DNA from 3 places in the Pseudomonas siliginis genome. Region 2 is predicted to be linked to each of the others. Evidence: riboswitches for the same ligand, from Rfam matches in the RefSeq annotation. Region 2 holds a riboswitch; each other region holds the start of a gene.

The links. Region 2 has a riboswitch for cobalamin ahead of NF676_RS12390 (CbtB domain-containing protein). Riboswitches for the same ligand answer to the same signal wherever they lie in the genome.
Region 1: linked by a shared signal. The riboswitch ahead of cobO (cob(I)yrinic acid a,c-diamide adenosyltransferase) and the one ahead of NF676_RS12390 (CbtB domain-containing protein) in region 2 are both predicted to bind cobalamin.
Region 3: linked by a shared signal. The riboswitch ahead of NF676_RS15545 (ABC transporter substrate-binding protein) and the one ahead of NF676_RS12390 (CbtB domain-containing protein) in region 2 are both predicted to bind cobalamin.

The regions. Positions count from the first base shown of each region.
Region 1 is NZ_CP099598.1:1,804,352-1,812,378, forward strand. Features, by position in the region: gene NF676_RS08550 (C40 family peptidase) at 1-81, shown strand, start outside; gene NF676_RS08555 (C40 family peptidase) at 297-833, shown strand; gene NF676_RS08560 (PQQ-dependent sugar dehydrogenase) at 961-2,274, opposite strand; gene NF676_RS08565 (hypothetical protein) at 2,341-2,925, opposite strand; cobalamin riboswitch at 3,087-3,316, shown strand; gene cobO (cob(I)yrinic acid a,c-diamide adenosyltransferase) at 3,400-4,011, shown strand; gene NF676_RS08575 (cobyrinic acid a,c-diamide synthase CobB) at 4,008-5,390, shown strand; gene bluB (5,6-dimethylbenzimidazole synthase) at 5,387-6,037, shown strand; gene cbiB (adenosylcobinamide-phosphate synthase CbiB) at 6,034-6,942, shown strand; gene cobD (threonine-phosphate decarboxylase CobD) at 6,935-7,927, shown strand; gene NF676_RS08595 (cobyric acid synthase) at 7,924-8,027, shown strand, end outside.
Region 2 is NZ_CP099598.1:2,655,015-2,663,041, reverse strand. Features, by position in the region: cobalamin riboswitch at 771-989, shown strand; gene NF676_RS12390 (CbtB domain-containing protein) at 1,113-1,310, shown strand; gene NF676_RS12385 (CbtA family protein) at 1,322-2,023, shown strand; gene NF676_RS12380 (cobalamin biosynthesis protein) at 2,020-2,433, shown strand; gene cobM (precorrin-4 C(11)-methyltransferase) at 2,512-3,258, shown strand; gene nfuA (Fe-S biogenesis protein NfuA) at 3,403-3,987, opposite strand; gene NF676_RS12365 (fatty acid cis/trans isomerase) at 4,092-6,386, opposite strand; gene metH (methionine synthase) at 6,542-8,027, shown strand, end outside.
Region 3 is NZ_CP099598.1:3,385,004-3,393,030, reverse strand. Features, by position in the region: gene NF676_RS15565 (pyridoxal-phosphate dependent enzyme) at 1-1,034, opposite strand, end outside; gene metE (5-methyltetrahydropteroyltriglutamate--homocysteine S-methyltransferase) at 1,399-3,687, shown strand; partial or broken gene NF676_RS15555 (ABC transporter ATP-binding protein) at 3,898-4,566, opposite strand; gene NF676_RS15550 (FecCD family ABC transporter permease) at 4,659-5,675, opposite strand; gene NF676_RS15545 (ABC transporter substrate-binding protein) at 5,672-6,685, opposite strand; cobalamin riboswitch at 6,826-7,017, opposite strand; gene NF676_RS15540 (ParD-like family protein) at 7,155-7,382, shown strand; gene map (type I methionyl aminopeptidase) at 7,379-8,027, shown strand, end outside.

The DNA.
Region 1 (8,027 bases), 850 kb from region 2:
GACAGCTACTGGAGCAAGACCTTCATCGAAGCCAAGCGTGCACTCGCCATGGCGCCGACCGTGGTCACCGCTCGCAAGTAAGCGCGATGTCGCTGCGTTCGCGGCGACAAAACGGCACGGCAACGGAGTAGACCTAAACTTTACAAGGTGAAGTTAAAGTCTTACTTGAAGTTTGCCGCGTAGCCGCTAGAATCCTGAATCTATATTGATGGCAAACCGCCTGCGTGATGACGCAGGCGGTTTTGTTTCTGTCCATTCGGCAGAGAAAGCCGCAGCCAGATCAGGATGTTCTGCTTATGACGATGTCGGCCCGCCTCACCTTGATCCTTTGCGCCGCGCTGCTCAGCGCCTGCGCCAGCCGCACACCGCCGCCAGCCCCCGTGGTTCGCGCGCCGATCGTGTTCGCTCCCTCCCAGGCTTTTTCCCCCGTTGCTGAAGACGTGCTGTTCCGTGCCCTCGGCCTGGTCGGTACGCCGTATCGTTGGGGCGGCAATACGCCGGATTCGGGTTTTGATTGCAGTGGTCTGATCGGGTTTGTCTACCGCGACGCGGCGGGAATTTCGCTGCCACGCTCGACCCGCGAAATGATCGTCATGCAGGCGCCGAATGTCGGCAAGGAAGGCTTGCAGACCGGCGACCTGATTTTCTTCGCCACCAATGGCGGCTCGCAGGTCAGTCATGCGGGGATTTACGTCGGCGAGGGGCGCTTCGTGCATGCGCCGGCCACGGGCGGCACGGTCAAGCTCGATAGCCTGTCGAAGGCGTATTGGCAGAAGGCGTATCTGAGCGCCAAGCGGGTGTTGCAGCCGGGGCAGCTGGCGCATAACCCCTAGTGCGTATGCATAACTAAATGTGGGAGCGAGCCTGCTCGCGAAGGCGGAGTGTCAGTCGACAATGATTTGACTGATAAACCGCTTTCGCGAGCAGGCTCGCTCCCACTTTTTTTGCGTTGCGCTTAGCTTATTTGCTTGCCGACACGCGCCACACTTTGTTCCCGACATCATCCGCCACCAGCAAGCCGCCTTGCTGATCGATGACCACGCCAACTGGGCGGCCCAGCGCGTTCTCGTCCTTGTCGAGGAAGCCGGTCAGCACATCCACCGGCTGCCCGGTCGGTTTGCCACCACTGAACGGCACGAAAATCACCTTGTAGCCACTGTGCGGTTTGCGGTTCCACGAGCCGTGTTGGCCAATGAATGCGCCTTCCTTGAATTGCGCCGGCAAGCGGTTGCCCTCGGCGAAGGTCAGGCCCAGCGAAGCGGTGTGCGGACCGACCGCGTAATCCGGAGCGATGGCCTTGGCCACCAGATCAGGATTCTGCGGTTTGACCCGCACATCGACGTGCTGGCCGTAGTAGCTGAACGGCCAGCCATAGAAGCCGCCGTCCTTGACCGAGGTGATGTAGTCCGGCACCAGATCGCTGCCGATTTCGTCACGCTCGTTGACCGCTGTCCACAAGGCGCCGCTGGTAGGTTCCCAGGCGAGGCCGTTGGGGTTGCGAATGCCCGAGGCGAAGATGCGGTGGTTGCCGGTCGCACGATCGACTTCCCAGATCGCCGCGCGGCCTTCTTCCTGATCCAGACCGTTTTCGCCGACGTTACTGTTCGAGCCGACGGTGACGTAGAGCTTGTTGCCGTCCTTGCTGGCGATGACGTTTTTGGTCCAGTGGTGATTCAGCGTGCCGCCAGGCAAGTCGACGACTTTGATCGGTTGGGTCTTGATCTCGGTGGCGCCCGGCTCGTAGTTGAAGCGCAGCAGGCGGTCGGTGTCGGCTACGTACAAATCGTTGCCGACCAGCGTCATGCCAAACGGCGAATTGAGGTTCTGCAGAAATACCGTGCGGGTTTCTGCGACGCCATCGTGGTCGGCATCACGCAACAGGGTGATGCGGTTCGGGCTGGGCACGCCGGCACCGGCCTTGCCCATGACTTTCTTCATCACCCAGCCACGAATGCCTTTGCTGTCATCGGGCTTGGGCGGCGCATTGGTCTCCGCCACCAGCACATCGCCGTTGGGCAGCACGTAGAGCCAGCGCGGGTGATCGAGGCCTTCGGCAAACGCGGCGACCTGGGTGCCGGCCGCTGCGGTCGGTTTCGCGCCGTCCGGCCAGCCCACCGCCGGGGCGATGTTGACTGTCGGGATCAGCGTCTTGTTCGGTTCGGGCAGTTTCGGTGACGGGCCGGTGCCGTCGGAGACTTGCAGGCTGGAGGTTTCACCGCAGGCGGCGAGCCCGCCAGCGACGGCGATGATAAGAGCGAGTTGGGCCTTGCGCATTGCTGATCTTCCCTATGAATGCATTCCTAAACATAGAGGAGGGCGCAGGCCCGATGGTTCAACTGCTCAACCGCGGGCTTCCTTTAACAGCACGGCGATGCCCGGATGATAGTTGCCCGCGTCGCTGTGCAATTTGCGATAGGCGTAGGGGAAATACCAGGCCACGGCGCAGGTGTGTTCCTTTTGCAGGTCGTCGACCATGTCCTGCAATTCTTCGGGGCTGGCGCTGTGCTGAGGTTTTTGCGGAGCAACAAAGAGGCAGCCGAGCTTGAGATCGCTGGCGTAGCTGATGCGCTTGGCATCAACGGTGATGTCGAGCAGGGCCTGGGTCAGGTTGAGGTTGTTGACCCGTGGCCAGCGTTGCGTGGCCTGAATGAACGCGCGGTCTTCGGCGCCGGCAATCAGCAGGTCGGCGCGAGCATTGCGTTCGCCTTCTTCGTTCTGTTTGCGCGTGGCCGTGTCGTTCAGCGTGACCATTTCAGCCATCCACGCCGCTGCCGCGAGCAGGCCGAGATTGGCTTTCTCGTCGTGCCAGTACGGCGTGTCGTTGTCGCCGCGTACAGTGTTGTAGCGATCGATACAGTCAAACCAGCGTTCCAGCACCGGGCGCAGAAATTCCAGGCGCGGGTTGCTGATGATCATGCCTTGCATCGTCGTCATCCTTATTGTTGTAGTGGGCTTTCGAAAAAAGCATGGCTCTTTGATATCACTTGTCGCAGTCTGGCACAAGATTGCCGCTGCACAATGGATCAGCGGCAGTTATTCGCGCGCAAAGCGCCTCTTCAATTGACGCTCCACCCCCAACCCTCTAACCTTCGCCGCTTGTTTCAGGTGCTCTGTGGCCCCGCGTCGACAGAGTGAAACAGGGAAGCCGGTGAGGGTGGTCTTCAAGCGAAGCCACGACGATCCCGGCGCTGCCCCCGCAACGGTAAATGAGTGAAAACTGCGCCTTGAGCCACTGCCTCGAAAGAAGCGGGAAGGCGCGCAGTCCGGCGAAACGCCGCTCATGAGCCCGGAGACCGGCCTGATCCATCTCAGCGGCATCACGGTGGGCGATGCCAGGCTTTTTGCCGTCTATTCTTGTGCCTGCCCGCCGTTATCCAGCCTCAACGGAGAGCTCCCCCCATGACTGATTCCCCCGAGCGTGACGAACGCCATCTGGCGCGCATGCAGCGCAAGAAGGCCGTGATCGACGAACGCATCGCCAGCTCGCCCGACGAATGTGGCCTGGTGCTGGTGCTGACCGGCAATGGCAAAGGCAAGAGCAGCTCGGCGTTCGGCATGCTCGCCCGCGCGATGGGCCACGGCATGCAGTGCGGCGTGGTGCAGTTCATCAAGGGCCGCAACAGCACTGGCGAGGAATTGTTTTTCCGCCGCTTCCCCGAGCAGGTGCGTTTCCACGTCATGGGCGAAGGCTTCACCTGGGAAACCCAGGATCGTCAGCGCGACATCGCCGCTGCGACCGCCGCTTGGGAAGTCTCGCGCGAATTGTTGCGCGACCCTTCGATCGGTCTGGTGGTGCTCGATGAATTGAACATCGCCCTCAAGCACGGCTACCTCGATCTCGATCAGGTGCTCAGCGATCTGCAAGCGCGCCCGCCGATGCAGCACGTGGTGGTCACCGGGCGCGGCGCCAAGCCGGAAATGATCGAGATGGGCGACACGGTCACCGAGATGGGCATGCTCAAGCACGCCTTTCAGGCCGGGATCAAAGCGCAGAAAGGCGTCGAACTTTGAAGCAACCACGTCACTGCCCGGCGGTGTTGATCGCCGCGCCGGCCTCCGGTCAGGGCAAGACCACCGTCACCGCCGCACTCGCCCGTTTGCATCGCAACCAAGGGCGCAAGGTGCGCGTGTTCAAATGCGGTCCGGACTTTCTCGACCCGATGATCCTCGAGCGCGCGAGCGGTGCGCCGGTGTATCAACTGGACATGTGGATGGTCGGCGAGCAGGAAAGTCGCCGGCTGTTGTGGGAAGCCGCCGCCGAGGCTGACCTGATTCTGATCGAGGGCGTGATGGGCCTTTTCGACGGCACGCCATCCAGCGCTGATCTGGCGCGCCACTTCGGTGTGCCGGTGCTCGGCGTGATCGATGGCACCGCCATGGCGCAGACCTTTGGCGCCTTGGCGCTGGGCCTGGCCAAGTATCAGCCGGACTTGCCGTTCGCTGGCGTGCTGGCCAACCGCGTCGGCACCTTGCGCCATGCGCAATTACTCGAAGGCAGCCTCACCGAAGGTCTGCGCTGGTACGGTGCGCTGTCCCGCGAAACCGGTATCGAATTGCCGAGCCGCCACCTCGGCCTGGTTCAGGCCAGCGAATTGAATGATCTGGATCTGCGCCTCGACGCGGCCGCCGATGCGCTGGCCAGCAGTTGCGAGGTCGCGCTGCCACCGGCCGTTGAATTCGCCGGGCCTGACGTCATCGCCGCCGAGCCTCTATTAAAAGGTGTGCGCATCGCCGTTGCCCGCGATGAAGCCTTTGCCTTCACCTATGGCGCCAGTCTCGATCTGCTGCGGGCGATGGGCGCCGAATTGCGCTTCTTCTCGCCGATTCGCGACACGCAATTGCCCGAGGCGGACAGCCTGTATCTGCCGGGCGGCTATCCAGAGTTGCATCACGTCGCGCTGGCGCAAAACGCCTCAATGCTGGCGGCGATCCGCGCGCACCATGCGGCGGGCAAGCCGTTGCTCGCCGAGTGTGGCGGCATGCTTTATCTGCTTGATTCGCTGACCGACGTGGAAGGCACCCGTGCTGAGCTGGTCGGTTTGCTCAAGGGCGAGGCGGTGATGCAGAAGCGTCTGGCGGCGCTGGCGTTGCAGGCGGTTGAGCTGCCGGAAGGTTCCTTGCGGGGGCATACGTATCACCATTCGCTGACTACAACCGAGCTGACGCCGATTGCCCGTGGGCTGAGTCCCAATGGCGGGCGCGGCGCTGAGGCGGTTTATCGCGAGGGGCGGATGACGGCGTCATATGTGCACTTTTATTTCCCGTCGAATCCGACTGCGATTGCGGCATTGTTTGCGCCAGATCGTGAGGCCGCCTTCGCGAGCAGGCTCGCTCCCACAATGGATGACCTGAACCCTGTGGGAGCGAGCCTGCTCGCGAAAGGGCCATGACCGACAACACATTCTCCGAAGCCGAGCGCGCAGCGGTCTACAAGGCCATCGCCGAGCGCCGCGACATGCGCCACTTCACCGGCGGCAGCGTCGAGCCGCAGTTGCTGCGTCGTCTGCTTGAAGCCGCTCATCAAGCGCCGAGCGTCGGCCTGATGCAGCCCTGGCGCTTCATTCGTATCAGCGATCGTGCTCTGCGCGGGCAGATCCGCGATCTGGTGGAAGAAGAGCGCATCCGCACCGCCGAAGCCCTTGGCGAGCGCAGCGATGAGTTCATGCAACTCAAGGTCGAAGGCATCAACGACTGCGCCGAAGTGCTGGTCGCAGCGCTGATGGACGATCGCGAAAAACACATTTTCGGTCGGCGCACGTTGCCGGAAATGGACATGGCCTCGTTGTCCTGCGCGATCCAGAATTTGTGGCTGGCCTCCCGCGCTGAAGGCCTGGGCATGGGCTGGGTCTCGCTGTTCGAACCGCAAGCCTTGGCGGATTTGCTCAAGTTGCCGGCCGGTGCCAAGCCGCTGGCGGTGTTGTGTCTCGGCCCGGTCAAGGAATTCTATCCGGCGCCGATGCTGGTACTTGAAGGCTGGGCGCAGGCGCGGCCGCTCAACGAGTTGCTGTACGAAAATTATTGGGGAGTGAGTCAATGAGTGTGGCGTTGCTGAGTGTCGCCGCGGTAGCGCTGGATGCGCTGCTCGGTGAACCGAAACGCTGGCATCCGCTGGTGGCGTTCGGCAATTTTGCCGGGCGCATCGAGCAACGCTTCAACGCCGGCGGTCGTGGCTGGCGCAGCCATGGCGTGACCGCGTGGGTGCTCGCGGTGCTGCCGCTGACTCTGCTCGCCACCGCATTTTCCTGGGCGCCCTATGTCGGCTGGATTGTCGAGATTCTCGCGCTGTATTGCGCACTCGGCATGCGCAGCCTCGGCGAACATGTCGCGCCGGTCGCGGCTGCGTTGCGCGCCGATGATCTGGACGAGGCGCGCAAGCGTGTCGGTTATCTGGTCAGCCGCCAGACCGATGAACTCGATAGCACTGCCGTGGCCCGTGCCGCCACTGAATCGGTGCTGGAGAACGGCAGCGATGCAGTGTTCGCTGCGCTGTTCTGGTTTGCCGTCGCCGGCGCGCCGGGCGTGGTCCTGTATCGCTTGAGCAATACCCTCGATGCGATGTGGGGTTATCGCAACGAACGCTTCGAACGTTTCGGCTGGGCGGCGGCGAAAATCGACGACGTGTTGAACTACATTCCTGCGCGTCTGGTGGCATTGACCTACGCGCTGCTCGGCAAGACCCGCCTCGCGCTGAAGTGCTGGCGCACCCAGGCGCCGCAGTGGGACAGCCCTAACGCCGGCCCGGTGATGGCGGCCGGTGCCGGTGCGCTCGGCGTCGAGTTGGGTGGACCGGCGATCTATCACGGCGAACTGCATGAGCGCCCACAACTGGGCGAAGGTGCGCCGGCGGATGCCGATTCCATTGACCGTGGCTGGCAATTGGTCCAGCGCGGCGTATGGTTATGGCTGCTGATGCTTTGCCTGGGGGCGGAATTTTATGCTTGAGCACGGTGGCCGGTTGCGCAAGGCTGCACTCGATTACGGGATTGCCGAAGCCGACTGGCTCGACCTGTCCAGCGGCCTCGCGCCATGGCCATTCCCGATCCCGGAAATCCCGCTGCGCGCCTGGGCGCGCTTGCCGGAAACCGACGACGGTCTGGAACAGGCCGCCTGCGATTACTACGGCGCCGCGCAGGTGTTGCCGGTGGCCGGCTCGCAAATGGCCATCCAGTTGCTGCCGCGTCTGCGCCGGGCCGGCAAGGTCGGCGTGTTGTCGCCGTGCTATGCCGAGCATGCCGAAGCCTGGCGGCGCAGCGGTTACATCGTCCGTGAAGTGCTCGAGCAGGAAGTCGAGTTCTTTCTCGACAGCCTCGATGTATTGGTGGTGGTCAATCCGAACAATCCGACCGGCCTCAGCCTGACCCCGGCACGCCTGCTCGACTGGCATGCGCGGCTGGCGCAACGCGGTGGCTGGCTGGTGGTCGACGAGGCGTTTATGGACAACACGCCGCAGCTGAGCCTGGCGCCCTATGCGCATCAGGTCGGGCTGGTGGTGTTGCGTTCGTTCGGCAAGTTTTTCGGTCTGGCCGGGGTGCGCCTCGGTTTCGTTCTGGCCGAGCGCAAGTTGCTCAAACTGCTCGCCGAACAGGTCGGGCCGTGGGCGGTGAGCGGGCCGACGCGGGTACTCGGTACGGCGTGCCTGCAAGACACCGAGGGCCATACCCGTCAGCGGATTCGCAGCGATGAAGCGAGCGAACGGCTGGCGGCGTTGCTGACCCGTTGCGGTTTTGCACCGCAGGGCGGCTGCGCGCTGTTTCAGTGGTTGATCACCGAGCACGCCGAAGCGCTGCACGAATTCCTCGCCCGGCGCGGCATCCTCCTGCGCCTGTTCAGCCACAACAGCAGTGTGCGTTTCGGCCTGCCAGCGGATGCCGCGCAAGCGCTGCGTCTCGAACAGGCTTTGCAAGCATTCGCCAAGGACCACCCATGACCACTCTGATGGTGCAAGGCACCACGTCTGATGCCGGCAAAAGCACGTTGGTGACGGCGTTGTGCCGCTGGGCCACTCGCCAGGGCGTGGCGGTGGTGCC
Region 2 (8,027 bases):
TTTCAAACGCCAAAAAGGAACCAAAAGGCTTTGCCCCGGCGTACGGCCCGCTCGCTGGGGCTCGGGGTACCTTCGTTACGGGACCGATCCGGGCGCAGCGGCTACGGTTTGCTTCGCTGCACCTCCTTCCGCTGTGTACGACTGCGTCGTACGGTCGCTGCGCTCCCACCCCCGGATCGATCCCGTAACGAAGCCTGCCGAAGGGGCAAAAGATCAAAAGCCAGAGCAAAAGCAAAGGCAAAGGCAAAAGCAAAAGATCGCAGCCTTCGGCAGCTCCTACAGTTGGATCGCGCACCAGCTCAAGAACAGGTCGGCTGTCAGGCCGCCTTCGCGAGCAGGCTCGCTCCCACAAAAGCAAAAGTAAAGCAGCGCAGCCGCCCCACTCAACAATGAGCGTTAGCTCGAGTGCTCTTGATCTTGATCCACCGGCGACGTCGGAAGGCTGAGTGGAGGGATTGATCCGGGCGTGGGAGCGCAGCGACCGTACGACGCAGTCGTACACAGCGAGTGTAGGTGCAGCGAAGCAAACCGGAGCCGCTGCGCCCGGATCAGTCCCGGAGCGAAGGAACCCGAGCCTGCGAGGGCCGAACGTAGGAGCAAGCCTTTTTGGGTACTTTTTCGGCGTTTGGAAAAAGTGCCTCGCCGTAAGGGCGAAACCGTAATCAGCAACACCCGCAGCAACGGATATACACACAAAAACATCAGAAAAATGCCCACACCGCAGTACCGAAAACTCCCGGAAATTGACTAAAAACCCAAACCCATGTTCTCCTGCACACCTTGTTACGGGTGCCCTTCACAGGGTGAAACGGGAAACCGGTGAATCATGTGCTTTACTCAAAGCCATGTCAGTCCGGTGCTGCCCCCGCAACGGTAAGCGAGCGAAGCGTCAGATCCACTGTGCCCCGGCATGGGAAGGTGATGCTTGCAGGTCGGCGACCAGCCAACCCCTCGCGAGCCCGGAGACCGGCCCGCAACACCCAGCGCGCGCAAGCGCCGCTGAACACAAACAAACCCGCGGTGGGCGGGCGCTGTTCGAAATCCCTGCGTGCCCGGCCCGCAGGGATTTTCATGCGCTCTGTTTACCCGCTGACATTTCAGAGGGAAGCGCTATGTCGATCATCAGTAACACCGTCAGCCACACTGACCACATCTCCAGCAGCACCACACTCGGCCAACGCGTGGCCGCCGCCCTCTTTGCCTCGATCCTCGGCGCCAGCCTGGTCTGGTTCGCCGGTTTCTCGCACATCGAAGCGGTGCACAACGCCGCCCACGATACCCGCCACAGCGCCGCGTTCCCGTGCCACTGAGGCCTGCCGAAATGATCAAACGTATCGCGCAAACCGCAGGCTTCACCGGCTTGCTGGCCGCCCTGCTCCTGACCCTGCTGCAGAGTTTCTGGGTATCGCCACTGATTCTGCAGGCCGAATCCTTCGAGAAATCCGAACCGGTCGCGCAAGTCCACGAACACGCCGCCGGCACCGCCGCCCACAGCCATGATGGCGAAGCCTGGGAGCCGGAAGACGGCTGGCAGCGCGTGGTCTCGACCACTGGCGGTAATCTGGTGGTGGCAGTGGGTTTCGCCCTGATGCTCGCCGGCCTGTACACCTTGCGCGCGCCGACCAAGACCTCGCAAGGGCTGCTCTGGGGTCTGGCCGGTTACGCCACGTTCGTTCTCGCGCCGACCCTGGGCCTGCCACCTGAGTTGCCGGGCACAGCCGCCGCCGATCTGGCTTCGCGGCAGATCTGGTGGATCGGCACTGCCGCTTCGACCGCCGTCGGCCTGGCACTGATCGCCTTCAGTCGTCACTGGCTGATGAAGCTTCTTGGTGTAGCGATTCTCGCCGTGCCGCATGTGATCGGCGCGCCGCAACCGCAGGTGCATTCGATGCTCGCTCCAGAGGCACTGGAAACCCAGTTCAAAATCGCTTCGCAGCTGACCAACGTGGCGTTCTGGCTGGCTCTGGGCCTGATCAGTGCCTGGTTGTTCCGCCGCAAGAGCGCAGGCCGATATCAGGCATGACCAATGACCGCGCAGCGCCGACCTTCGTGGTCGGCCTCGGCTGCCAGCGCGGCTGTCCCGCCAGTACGCTGCGCGCATTGCTCGACCAGGCTTTGCAGGCACACCGCATCGAACTGCGAGCGGTCAAGGCTCTGGCGAGTATCGATCTCAAGCGCGACGAACCGGGGTTGCTGGAACTGGCCACACAATTGAACCTGCCGCTGCAGTATTTCAACAGTGCCGAACTGGCGCCCTATCAGCAGCGCCTCAGCCATCAATCGCAGATCGCCTTTGAGCGCACCGGCTGCTACGGCGTGGCGGAAAGCGCCGCGCTGGCGCTCGCCGAGCAACTGATTCAGGCGCCGGCGAAACTGCTGATCCACCGGCAGAAATATGCGCAGGCCACGCTGGCATTGGCCGGCGCTGCATAAAATCCCGATAATCCCCGCCATCGATCATGAGCACGCTTCATCTGCAGTGTGTCTGCGCCTCTTCACAAGGATTCAACGATGACCGTCTACTTCATCGGCGCCGGCCCCGGCGACCCGGAACTCATCACCGTCAAAGGCCAACGGCTGATTCGCAGCTGCCCGGTGATCATTTATGCCGGCTCGCTGGTACCCGCAGCGGTGCTGGAAGGTCATCAGGCCGAAATCGTGGCCAACAGCGCCGAACTGCATCTGGAACAAATCATCGATTTGATCAGGAGCGCCCATGCCAAAGGCCAGGATGTGGCCCGTGTGCATTCGGGGGATCCAGGTCTGTACGGCGCGATTGGTGAGCAGATCCGCCACTTGCGTGAGCTGAGCATTCCTTTCGAGATCATCCCTGGCGTGACCGCCACAGCGGCATGCGCAGCACTGCTGGGCGCAGAGCTCACTCTGCCGGACATTTCGCAAAGCGTGATCCTGACCCGTTACGCCGACAAGACCGCGATGCCCGCCGGCGAAGAACTGGCGAGCCTGGCGCAGCACGGCGCGACCATGGCGATCCACTTGGGGGTCAATCATCTGGAAAAAATACTGGTTGAACTGCTGCCGCATTACGGCGCGGACTGCCCGATTGCCGTTATTCACCGCGCGACATGGCCGGATCAGGACTGGGTGGTAGGTACATTGGCGGACATTGCCGCAAAGGTCGAGGCCAAAGGCTTTCGGCGTACGGCGCTGATCTTGGTTGGCAGGGTGCTGGGCAGCGAGGTGTTCAGCGAGTCTTCGTTGTATCGGGCCGGGCATGCGCATCTTTATCGCCCTTGAAGACGCTTTCGCGAGCAGGCTCGCTCCCACAGGTGATTGCATTTCAATGTGGGAGCGAGCCTGCTCGCGAATGGGGGCGGCAAAAGTTACCCATAAAAAAACGGCGCTCACGGGGCGCCGTTTTTCATGTTCGCAGCGAACACCTTAGTAGTAGGCGTTTTCTTTCTGCGTGTGGTCGGTCACGTCGCGAACGCCCTTGAGCTCAGGAATGCGCTCGAGCAAGGTGCGCTCAATGCCTTCCTTCAAGGTTACGTCGGCCTGGCCGCAGCCCTGGCAACCGCCACCAAACTGCAACACAGCGATGCCGTCCTCGACAACGTCGATCAGGCTGACCTGACCGCCGTGGCTGGCCAGCCCCGGGTTGATCTCGGTTTGCAGGTAGTAGTTGATGCGCTCGTTGACCGGGCTGTCGGCATTGACCATCGGCACTTTGGCATTCGGTGCCTTGATGGTCAGCTGGCCGCCCATGCGGTCGGTGGCGTAATCAACAACCGCGTCATCGAGAAACGCTTCGCTGAACGAATCGATGTAGGCGGTGAAGCTTTTCAGCCCCAGCGCGGTATCTTCAGGTTTCTCTTCGCCCGGCTTGCAGTAGGCAATGCAGGTTTCGGCGTACTGGGTACCAGGCTGGGTGATGAAGACACGGATGCCGATGCCCGGGGTGTTCTGCTTGGAGAGCAGATCGGCCAGGTAATCATGGGCGGCGTCGGTAATGGTAATAGCGGTCATAAAAACTCCTCGCAGGCGTGGGCGCAGTTTACGCCAATCGGCGCGGCTGACAAAGTCCTAGTATTTTTGTCGGGAAAGAATCCCGGGCACACGCCTGCGAATACTCAAAGATTCTCGTACCGGTTCATATCCAGCACGCCCTCTTCCACCGGGTCGGTTTCATGGATGTACTGGCTCAGATCGTGGAAATACAGCCAGAACTGCGGATGACTGCGGCGAATGCCCCAGCGCTCGACGATCTTTTCGAACCGATTGACATCCCTGGCGTTTTCCATGGCATCGACAAACGCCGGTACCTGCTCGGCCGGGACGTTGAACATGAAATTCGGGTAACTGCTGAGCACGCCCGGATAGATCGTCAAGGTGTCGAGCCCCGACTGATAGCGCAGCGATTCACCGAGCAGAAACGCCACGTTGCTGTGGGCGCGGTTGCGCAGCACGCTGTAGACCTCGCGCTTGCCGCTGGCGGTTTCGACACGCAGCAAGGTCGCTTCGGGCATCTGGTCGATGACTTTCAGTCCCGCTGCCGGGCGCGAGGCCAGACGGCTCAAAGCCTGCTCGGCATTCTGCAACGCCGGATCGATATTCGGTCGCGAGCAATAAGCGCCGTCGCAGCGATTGATCGGGTCTGGCCGCGCGTTCAGATCACCGTAGCGCGCCAGCAACTGCATGGCGAAATCATGTTTCGGGTCTTTTTCGTCGAGCTTTAATGCGGTCGGTTTGTCGTCATCGATGGCCTCGTAATCGAGCCACATCTTGAATTGGCCGCCGTCCTGGTACCAATCGTTGAGGTAATCCTCACGCGAGTCGGCGGGCATAAGGCGCAGGAAGTTCTGTTCCGCGCCGTTACGGATCAGGTCGAAATACAGACGGGTCTGCGCCTGATGGGAAACGTTGCCGAACACGTCGAAATTGACCGCGAGCTGGTAGTAGGTGCGTTCCAGCAGCGGATAGTCGAACAGCCACATGGTTTGCGGCACCTCTCCGATAAGCCCCTTGGTCACCGAAGCGCTGTCGAAGTGGCGGAAAATGCTCAGCAAGGCGTTGTCGTTGCCGGCCCACAGCGTCGACCAGCTCGGCGCCGGCAGATCGGCATAGCTGTCACGGCGCAGTGCCTCGTATTCGTTGCGCTTGTCGCGATAGTTGCGCCACAGACTCAGCACGCTGCCGACATCGTCGTTCTGCCCCGGCATCGCCAGCAGCGGCGTGGCCTGGCCGCGGTAGTTCGGGTCGGTGATATAGAGATCATGTTCCGGCGCCTGGAACAGCGCCCAGAAGTTGTCGCGGATCACGTCGGTCGCGATCTGCCCACGGCACACCGGGCCGCGAATGAAGGTGCGGACGAAGTATTCGGCGTTATCGAGCATGAACTGATAGCGCGCCTGCGCCGGAATCGCTTCGAAAGTGGCAAACGGATTGGCACGGCTTTGCGGGCCGTAACCCGGCAGCGCGTTGACCTGCCAGTTGCCGCTGTAGAACAGGCTTTTGATCCGGGCCATTTTCGCCGCGCTCAGCGGATAAGTGATGTGCGTCTTGTGCACGATCACCCCTTGCACCGGCCACATGCGGTAATACACCTGCGTGCCCGGGTCGTCGTTGGGGCGGCGAGTGGCGATCAGATCAATCGGCTGGCCGCTCGGCGTACGCGAACGCACCCACTGGAAATAATGCCCCGGCTCACCGTCCTTGAAATAGATGTGCGCCAGATACCAGTGCTCGAACAGCCAGCGCCCGACCAGACTTTGCCGAGCACCGGGAGCATTGAGCAGGTTCTCCCACTGCAGGATCTGCATGGCCTCTTTGGCAGTCGGCGCCAGGCTCTGCTCATCAATCGGCGCGCCAGACGCCAGCCAGCGCTGCAAGGTCTGGTATTGCTGGTCGGTCAGGCCAGTGACCGCCAGCGGCATGCCCTCTTTCGGGTGCGCGCCGGCATATCCGTCGAACTCCGCAGGCATTGCGCATAGATTGTTGCGATTGAGCCCAAGAACAATCTCTTCTGGCAGTTTGGCGTTCGGCGTCAGCGGCGTCTTGTGGCCGAGTTCAAGCATCCGTGCCATCAGCGCGGCCTGACTGCCCTGGGCGTCGAGCACCGAATAGAAGTCTTTCTGTTGCCAGGCGCGCTTGCCGAAGGCGTCGTAAAACAAGCGCGTGGTCGGTGCCGCCTGGGTGCGTTCGCCGTCATATACCGGCATCTTGCTCGCGCCACGGGCGGCGCCTTCGCCACTGCCGAGATTGAGCTGACAGGCCGAGTCATAGCACGCATGGCAGGCTACGCACTTCTCGGTGAAGATCGGTTGGATATCTCGGCTGTAGGAGATGGAAGAAGAAATGGCGGGATCTTGCGCCGCAACGCTCCCGCTCAGGACCAGCAACCATAAACTGATGAAACGGTGCGGCATGCTGCTGATCTCGATGGTAAAAAAAGGCTGCGATTCTACCGTTATGACGCTCGCACCAACATGAGCGATATTCATGCAAAAGCTGCACATGCTCCAAAAGCGCACAGGTTTGCTATGATCGCGCTCCTTCGTAATGGTCTTTCCGAGTAGTCCACATGTCCGATCGCAGCGTCCGCCTTCAAGCTCTCAAGCAAGCCCTCAAAGAGCGCATCCTGATTCTCGACGGCGGGATGGGCACGATGATCCAGAGCTACAAGCTCGAAGAACAGGATTATCGCGGCAAGCGCTTCGCGGACTGGCCGAGTGACGTCAAGGGCAACAACGACCTGCTGGTGATCACCCGTCCGGACGTGATCGGCGGTATCGAAAAAGCCTATCTGGACGCCGGCGCCGACATTCTCGAAACCAACACCTTCAACGCCACGCGCATTTCCATGGCCGATTACGGCATGGAAGAGCTGGCCTACGAGTTAAACGTAGAAGGCGCACGTCTGGCGCGCAAGATTGCCGACGCCAAGACCGCCGAAAACCCGGCCAAGCCGCGCTTCGTTGCCGGCGTGCTCGGCCCGACCAGCCGCACCTGCTCGCTGTCGCCCGACGTCAACAACCCCGGCTACCGCAACGTAACCTTCGATGAGTTGGTGGAAAACTACACCGAAGCCACCAAAGGCCTGATCGAGGGCGGCGCCGACCTGATCCTGATCGAAACCATTTTCGACACCCTCAACGCCAAAGCCGCGATCTTCGCCGTACAAGGTGTGTTCGAAGAGCTGCACCTCGAATTGCCGATCATGATTTCCGGGACCATCACCGACGCCTCCGGCCGAACCCTGTCGGGGCAGACCACCGAAGCGTTCTGGAACTCGGTAGCGCACGCCAAGCCGATTTCCGTAGGCCTGAACTGCGCCCTCGGCGCCAGCGAACTGCGCCCGTACCTGGAAGAGCTGTCGAACAAGGCCAGCACCCACGTATCCGCGCACCCCAACGCCGGCCTGCCGAACGAGTTCGGCGAGTACGATGAACTGCCCTCGCAAACCGCGAAAGTCATCGAAGAGTTCGCCCAGAGCGGTTTCCTCAACATCGTCGGCGGCTGCTGCGGCACCACGCCGGGCCACATCGAAGCCATCGCCAAAGCCGTGGCCGGTTACGCGCCACGTCAGATTCCGGACATTCCCAAGGCCTGCCGCCTCTCCGGTCTGGAGCCGTTCACCATCGATCGCAGCTCGCTGTTCGTCAACGTCGGCGAGCGCACCAACATCACCGGTTCGGCAAAATTCGCCCGCCTGATCCGTGAAGACAATTACACCGAAGCCCTCGAAGTCGCGCTGCAGCAGGTCGAGGCCGGCGCGCAGATCATCGACATCAACATGGACGAGGGCATGCTCGATTCGAAGAAGGCCATGGTGACCTTCCTCAATCTGATCGCCGGCGAACCGGATATCTCGCGCGTGCCGATCATGATCGACTCGTCGAAATGGGAAGTCATCGAAGCCGGCCTCAAGTGCATCCAGGGCAAGGGCATCGTCAACTCGATCAGCATGAAAGAAGGCGTCGAGCAGTTCATCCACCACGCCAAGCTGTGCAAGCGCTACGGCGCTGCGGTGGTGGTGATGGCCTTCGACGAAGCCGGCCAGGCCGACA
Region 3 (8,027 bases), 730 kb from region 2:
ACCCGGCCGTCCTCGAAACGCCGTGCGATCAAATCGCGCAGATCGCCGTAGCCCTTGCGCTGCAACAGGCCTTGATCGGTCATCCACTGGTCGTTGTAGACCTTCGACAGGTAGCGCGTGCCGGTGTCGCAGACGAAACTGACCACGCGTTTCGGCTCGGTCTGCTCGCGGCAATAACGCAGCGCGGCGGCGAACAGGGTGCCGGTCGATGAACCACCGAGAATGCCCTCGGCCTTGAGCAACTGGCGGGCGTGATCGAAGCTTTCCGCGTCGCTGATCGAGTAGGCGTGACGCACGCTGGACAGGTCAGTGATCGACGGAATGAAGTCTTCGCCGATGCCCTCGACGGCCCACGAACCGGGCGTCGGCAAGGTGCCGTCGCGGCTGTATTGCGCCATCACCGAGCCGACCGGATCGGCGAGGACCATTTCCAGATCCGGCTGCACGCGCTTGAAAAAACGGCTCAGCCCGGTCAGCGTGCCGGCCGATCCGACGCCGACGACGATGGCGTCCAGATCATGTTCGGTCTGCGCCCAGATTTCCGGCGCGGTGCTGCATTCATGGGCCAGCGGGTTGGCGGGATTGTTGAACTGGTCGGCGAAAAACGCCCCGGGAATGTCCTTGGCCAAGCGGGCGGCGACGTCCTGGTAATACTCGGGATGGCCCTTGCCGACATCGGAGCGGGTGATGTGCACTTCGGCGCCCATGGCCTTCAAGTGCAGGACCTTCTCGGTGGACATCTTGTCCGGCACCACCAGCACTACGCGATAGCCTTTGGCGCGGCCGACCAGCGCCAGACCCAGACCGGTATTGCCGGCGGTGGCCTCGACAATCGTGCCGCCCGGTTGCAGGCGACCGTCACGTTCGGCAGCGTCGATCATCGCCAGACCGATACGGTCCTTGATTGAGCCGCCAGGGTTCTGCGATTCGAGTTTGAGAAACAGCGTGCACGGTCCGGTATCGAAGCGGGTGACCTGCACCAGCGGAGTATTGCCTATCAGCCCAAGCACGGCAGGGCGTGATTCCTTTGACATTTCTTCACCTCTTTATGGTGTTGATCGCGTTCCAATCGCGGGGAAAAGACTCGCGTGCAACTTAGGCGCAGACATCCTCTCTCGCAACCTCTAATCCTTGGAAAATCCAGCCATTTGGATCTAACGATAGAACGAAAACTTGCATGTTGCCCTGACGTGTTCTGATCGTTCCCACGCTCCGCGTGGGAATGCAGCCTTGGACGCTCTGCGTCCCTACGGCCAGAAGATCCCAGCCTTCGACAGCTCCTACGGGGCGGCTGTGCATGAGTAGAACTTGTGATGATCTAGAATTTATTGAGTTTGTTTCATCAAGTCCGGTTCCCGACAATACCCGCCATCGAATAAGCATCTGGAGTTGTTTGTCATGGCACTGGCCCATTCCCTTGGATTTCCGCGCATCGGTCGCGACCGCGAACTGAAGAAAGCGCAAGAGGCGTTCTGGAAAGGAGAACTGAACGAGGCGGGCCTGCGTGACGTCGGGCGTGAGCTGCGCAAGGTCCATTGGGACTTGCAGAAAAACGCCGGCATCGACTTGCTGCCGGTTGGCGATTTCGCCTGGTACGACCAAGTGCTGACCCACTCGCTGATGTTCGGCGTGATCCCCGAGCGCTTCCGCCCCCATGACGGCAAAGCCACGCTGCACACCCTGTTCAGCATGGCCCGTGGCGTCAGCAATGCTTGCTGCGGCGAAGGCCACGCTCAGGAAATGACCAAGTGGTTCGACACCAACTATCACTACCTCGTACCGGAATTCAGCGTCGATCAACAATTTCAGCTGGGTTGGGAGCAGTTGTTTGAGGAAACCGAAGAGGCCCGTGTGCTGGGGCACAACGTCAAACCGGTGATCATCGGTCCGCTGACCTATCTGTGGCTGGGTAAAACCAAAGGCGTCGACTTCGACAAACTCGATTTGCTTGACCGCCTGCTGCCGCTGTACGGCCAGATCTTCGCGCGGCTGGCGGCGTTGGGTGTGGAGTGGGTGCAGATCGACGAGCCGATTCTGGTGCTCGATCTGCCGCAGGACTGGAAGAATGCCTTCGAGCGCGCCTACAACCAGATCCAGCGCGATCCGCTGAAAAAACTGCTCGCCACGTACTTCGGTGGTCTGGAAGAAAACCTCGGTCTGGCGGCGAACCTGCCGGTCGATGGCTTGCACATCGATCTGGTGCGCGCGCCGGATCAGTACCCGACCATTCTGGATCGTCTGCCGGCTTATAAGGTGCTGTCGCTGGGTGTGGTCAACGGTCGGAACGTCTGGCGCTGCGATCTGCAAAACGCGCTGGCGACGCTGCGCCATGCTCATGAGCGTCTGGGTGATCGTTTGTGGGTAGCACCGTCCTGTTCATTGCTGCACAGCCCGGTTGATCTGGGCCGCGAAGACCAGCTCGATGCCGAACTGAAAAGCTGGCTGGCGTTCGCCGTGCAGAAGTGCGAAGAGGTCGCCGTGCTCGCTCAAGCGGTCAGCGAACCGGAAGCGCCGAAGGTACTGCGTGCCCTCGCGCAAAGCCGTTCGGTGCAGACCAGCCGCGCTGCCTCGCCGCGTATTCACAAACCGGCGGTACAAGCGCGGGTCGCGGCGATCACTGCCAAGGATGCGCAACGCCAATCGCCGTTTGCCCAGCGTATTGCCAAACAGCGCGGCAAGCTCGACCTGCCGTTATTCCCGACCACCACCATTGGTTCGTTTCCGCAAACGGCGGCGATCCGTCTGGCGCGTCAGGCCTACAAGCAAGGCAAGCTCAGCGCGGCCGATTACACCGATGCGATGCACACGGAGATTCGCCACGCGGTGGAAATTCAAGAACGCCTCGGCCTGGATGTGCTGGTGCACGGTGAGGCCGAGCGCAACGACATGGTCGAATACTTCGCCGAACAGCTCGACGGCTATGCCTTCACCCGCTTTGGCTGGGTGCAGAGCTACGGTTCGCGCTGCGTCAAACCGGCGGTGATTTTCGGTGACCTAAGCCGCCCGCAGGCGATGACGGTCGAGTGGATCCGCTACGCCCAAGGCCTAACCGACAAGGTCATGAAAGGCATGCTGACCGGCCCGGTGACCATGCTGATGTGGTCGTTCCCGCGCGAAGACGTCAGCCGCGAGGTGCAGGCTCAACAACTGGCGCTGGCCATTCGTGACGAGGTGAATGATCTGGAAGCGGCGGGAATCAAAATCGTGCAGATCGACGAAGCGGCGTTCCGTGAAGGCTTGCCGTTACGCCGGGCGCAATGGCCGGCGTATCTGCACTGGGCGAGCGAAGCGTTCCGCCTGTGCGCCTCCGGCGTGCGCGACGAAACGCAGATCCACACGCACATGTGCTACAGCGAGTTCAACGATGTGATCGAGTCGATCGCGGCGATGGACGCCGATGTCATCACCATCGAAACCTCGCGTTCGGACATGGAACTGCTCGAAGCGTTTGAAGCGTTCGCCTACCCGAACGACATCGGCCCCGGCGTGTACGACATTCACTCGCCACGGATTCCGGATGTGTCGGAAATGGTCGGTTTACTGCGCAAGGCGGCGCAGCGTATTCCGGTGGAGCGCCTGTGGGTCAATCCGGATTGCGGCTTGAAAACCCGAGGCTGGCCAGAGACCGAGGCGGCGTTGGTGCACATGGTCAGCGCCGCGCGGCAACTGCGCAAAGAGTGGGCCTGACCCTTTACCGCCCTGGAATACATAACCTTTGTGGGAGCGAGCCTGCTCGCGAAAGCGGTGTGTCAATCGACACCATGTTGGATGACCTGACGCCTTCGCGAGCAGGCTCGCTCCCACAGAACTCGCGTTCTCCCCGTCATTCACGGCAACACACAAATCCTTTGTGGGAGCGAGCCTGCTCGCGAAAGCGGTGTGTCAGCCACCCATGCATCAGGCAAGGAAGCGCAATATCGGCGCACCATCGAACGGGTCTGTCAGATAGTGCGCCCTGACCCCGAAAGTCGTCTGTAACCGCTCCGGCGTCAGCACGTGCAGCGGCTCGCCAAGCGCGACCAGTCGCCCGCGCTCCAGCACCGCCAGGCGATCACATTTGAGCGCCTGATTGAGATCGTGCAAAGCGATCAGCGTAGTCACCGGCAGTGCGCGCACCACGTGCAGAATGCTCAACTGATGCTGGATGTCGAGGTGGTTGGCCGGCTCGTCGAGCAGCAGGATCTGCGGGCGCTGCGCCAGTGCGCGGGCGATGTGCACGCGTTGGCGTTCCCCGCCGGAAAGGCTGCGCCAGAGGCGGGTGCGCAGGTGCACGGCGTCGACGTCGACCAGCGCTTGCTCGACGATGGCGTCATCGGCCGGCGACCACGGTTGCAGCGCCGACAACCACGGCGTCCGCCCCAGCGCCACCGCGTCGAACACGCGAATGCCATCGTCGGTATCGGCCTGTTGCTCAACCACCGCGAGCGTCTGCGCGATAGTGCGCCGCGACATCTTGCCCAGCGTCCGACCGTCGAGCTGCACCTGACCTGCGCTCGGTTCGCGCAGGCCAGCGAGCAGTTTCAGCAGAGTGGATTTCCCCGACCCGTTCGGCCCGACAATGCCCAGGGTCTCGCCGCGCTGAACATCGAGGCTGACACCGTTGAGCAATTCGGCACCGCGCACTTTGAAGCCCACATCAGCACAACTCAAAACCGTGTTCATCGCGCCGATCTCCGGCCCACCAGAATCAGCGCGAACACTGGCGCGCCGACCAGCGCGGTAATCACGCCGACAGGAATCACCTGACCCTTGATCAGGGTGCGTGACAGCACATCGGCGGCGATCAGAAACACTGCGCCGCCCAACGCACTGGCCGGCAGCAGACGGGCATGGCCGGTGCCGAGCAACAACCGCGCGGCATGGGGAATCACCAGACCGACAAAGCCGATCGAGCCGACAATCGACACCATCACCGCCGTCACCAGCGCGGCGCAGCCAATCAACAGAATCTGCACACGTCGCACTGGAATGCCGAGAGACGCCGCCGAGTCCGCACCAAAGGTGAACGCATCCAGCGCCCGCCGATGCCACAGACAAACAACCAACCCCAACACCGCCACCGGCACCGCCAGCCCCACCGACGGCCAGCGCACGCCGCCGAGATTGCCCAACAGCCAGAACATGATCCCGCGCGCCTGTTCCGAGCTGGCCGAGCGGGTGATCAGAAAAGCGGTGAGGGCGTTGAACAGCTGCGAGCCGGCAATCCCGGCCAGAATGATCTGCCCGGTGCCGCTGGCCGAGCCGCTGACTCGCGCCAACAGGATCACCAGTGCGAAAGCGGTCACCGCGCCGGCAAAAGCACCGACCGACAATGAAATCGCCCCGGCACCGACGCCGAGCAGGGCGACCATCACCGCGCCGGTCGAGGCGCCAGCAGAAATTCCCAGCAGATACGGATCGGCCAACGGATTGCGCAGCAGCGACTGCAGGATTACGCCACAGGTCGCCAGACCGGCGCCGCAGGCCGCCGCGACCAGCGCGCGGGTCAGGCGATAGTTCCAGACAATGCCTTCGTCGATCGGGTCGAGCACATAACCGGCGCCCCACAGCTTGTTGGCCAGCACCTGCAACACCACGCTCGGCTCGATCGAAGTCTCACCAATGGCCACGCCGCCGATCAGCGCGACCGACAGCGTCAACAGCACCAGCAGCAAACGGATCAGGCGTCTGCTCATTGCGACAGGTCGTAGCCGTTGATGGCGCTGGCCAGTTGTTCGAGGCCGTCGAAGGTGCGCAGGCTGGCCTGCATGGCCATGGCGTCAAGGATGATGATGCGGTTGTGCTTGACCGCGTCCATGTTGCGCGTCACCGGATCACTGCGCAGGAAGGCGAGTTTCTTCTGATAGTCGTCCGCCGGGAAACGTCGACGATCCATGCGCGCAATCACCAGAAACGTCGGGTTGGCCTTGGCGATGGTTTCCCAGCCGACGGTTGGCCATTCTTCATCGGACTCGACGACGTTGCGCACGCCGAGGGTGCTGAGCATGAAATCGGGAACGCCTTTGTGCCCGGCCACGAACGGCTCGATGTCCATCTCGGCGCTGGAGAACCATACCAGGGCGCTGACGTCTTTGCGCTGCTGGTTTTTCGCGGTGGCGATCGACTGCGCGAGGCTGGCTTTGAGCTGCTCATTGAGCTGTTCGCCACGCGCCTGCACGTCGAAAATCGCCGCCAGTTGGCTCACGCTTTTGTAGATGCTGTCGATGCGAAACGGTGCCAGCCGCGTCCCGTCCGAACCGACGAGGTTGTCCTTGGCTTCGCAATCGGAGGGCAGCAGATAGGTCGGAATCTTCAGTTCATGAAACTGCTCGCGGGTGCCGACCGCGCCTTGCGGGCCGACCATCCATTCCAGCTCGACGGCAACCAGCTCCGGGCGTTTGGCGATCACCGCTTCGAAACTCGGCTCGTTATCGGCGAGGCGCTCGATCGTGTCGTTCTGCGCTTTGTATGTGCCCAGCACGTCGTTGAACCACAGTGAGGTGCCGACGACTTTGTCGCCCAGACCCAAGGCATAGAGCATTTCCGTGCCGGCCTGGCCGATGGTCACCGTGCGCGCAGGTGCGTGTTGAAAGGTCAGGCTGCTGCCACAGTTTTCGACGGTCAGCGGATACGCAGTCGGCGCCGCTTGCGCCAGGGCGCAAAGGCTCAGAGCGGTGAGCAGGGTGGCAACGCGGGGCAGCAGCATGGGGCAGTCTCCAAGGGAACCGTACGGGAGCGGGCGGGTACGGTTTGGAAACACACCTCGGGCGCGGTCGTGGAAACTGCGCAAGGCCGGCACGGGGAAAATGCGCACGGCACGATGTCCTTCCCGGACACCCCGCCGGTTGGTCAGTCACTGTGCCGGCAGGTCTCCTGACTGATGCGTCATCGCCACGCTCCGGCCTTCCCGGGGTTCACCCAGTGGCAGTCGAGGAGCAGGCTCGGCACCTACAGTTGCGGGGGCAGTTCCGATTGATGCGTGGAGCACCTCGGATTCCCTATTAATTCCGTGTGGAAACCGGCGCGGGCATGGTAGTCGATCAGGCCGCTGATGGGGAGCCGAATCTGCTTCGGCAGCTCCTGCACGGGTGCGTGTTTGCGTGGCGGAGCGTTTGCAATCCGAGGGTAAGCTTGGCTAGTATACGATCCATATACATTTCGTATCGGATATAGACATGGGCATCGTAAAGATTTCAGAGGACATGCACGAGAATCTGCGCATCTCCAGCAACGCCCTCAGCCGCTCGATCAACGCGCAGGCTGAGCACTGGATGCGCATCGGCATGCTCGCCGAGCTGCATCCCAATCTCGACCACAGCGCCATTTGCCGCCTGCTGATCCGCGCCGAACAGAATGGTGGGCTGGATCTGCAACAACTGACTCAGGAAGCCGTCAGCGCATGAGAAACCAGATCAAGATCAACACCCCGGCCGACATCGAAAAATCCCGCGCCGCCGGCAAACTCGCCGCTGAAGTGCTGGCAATGCTGGTGCCGCATGTGAAGGCTGGCGTGACCACCGATGAGCTGGATCGACTGTGCAACGATTACATCGTCAATGTGCAGAAGGCGGTGCCAGCCAATGTCGGTTATCACGGCTTTCCGAAAACCGTCTGCGCGTCGGTCAACGATGTGGTGTGCCACGGGATTCCATCGGGTACGCCATTGAAAGACGGCGACATCGTCAACCTCGACATCGCGGTGATCAAGGACGGCTGGTTCGGCGATACCAGTCGCATGTATGTGGTGGGCGAGGCGACTCCTGAAGCGCAGCACCTGATCAAGACCACCTACGAAGCCATGTGCGCAGGCATCCGTGCAGTGAAGCCGGGCGCAACGCTGGGCGATATCGGTCACGCGATCCAGAGCCTGGCGGAGGCGGAGGGCTTCAGTGTGGTACGCGAATACTGCGGCCATGGCATCGGCAAGGTCTATCACGATGAACCGCAGATCCTGCATTACGGCTTTCCCAATCAGGGCCTGAAGCTCAAGGCCGGGATGATTTTCACCGTGGAACCGATGCTCAATGCCGGCAAACGCCATGTGAAGA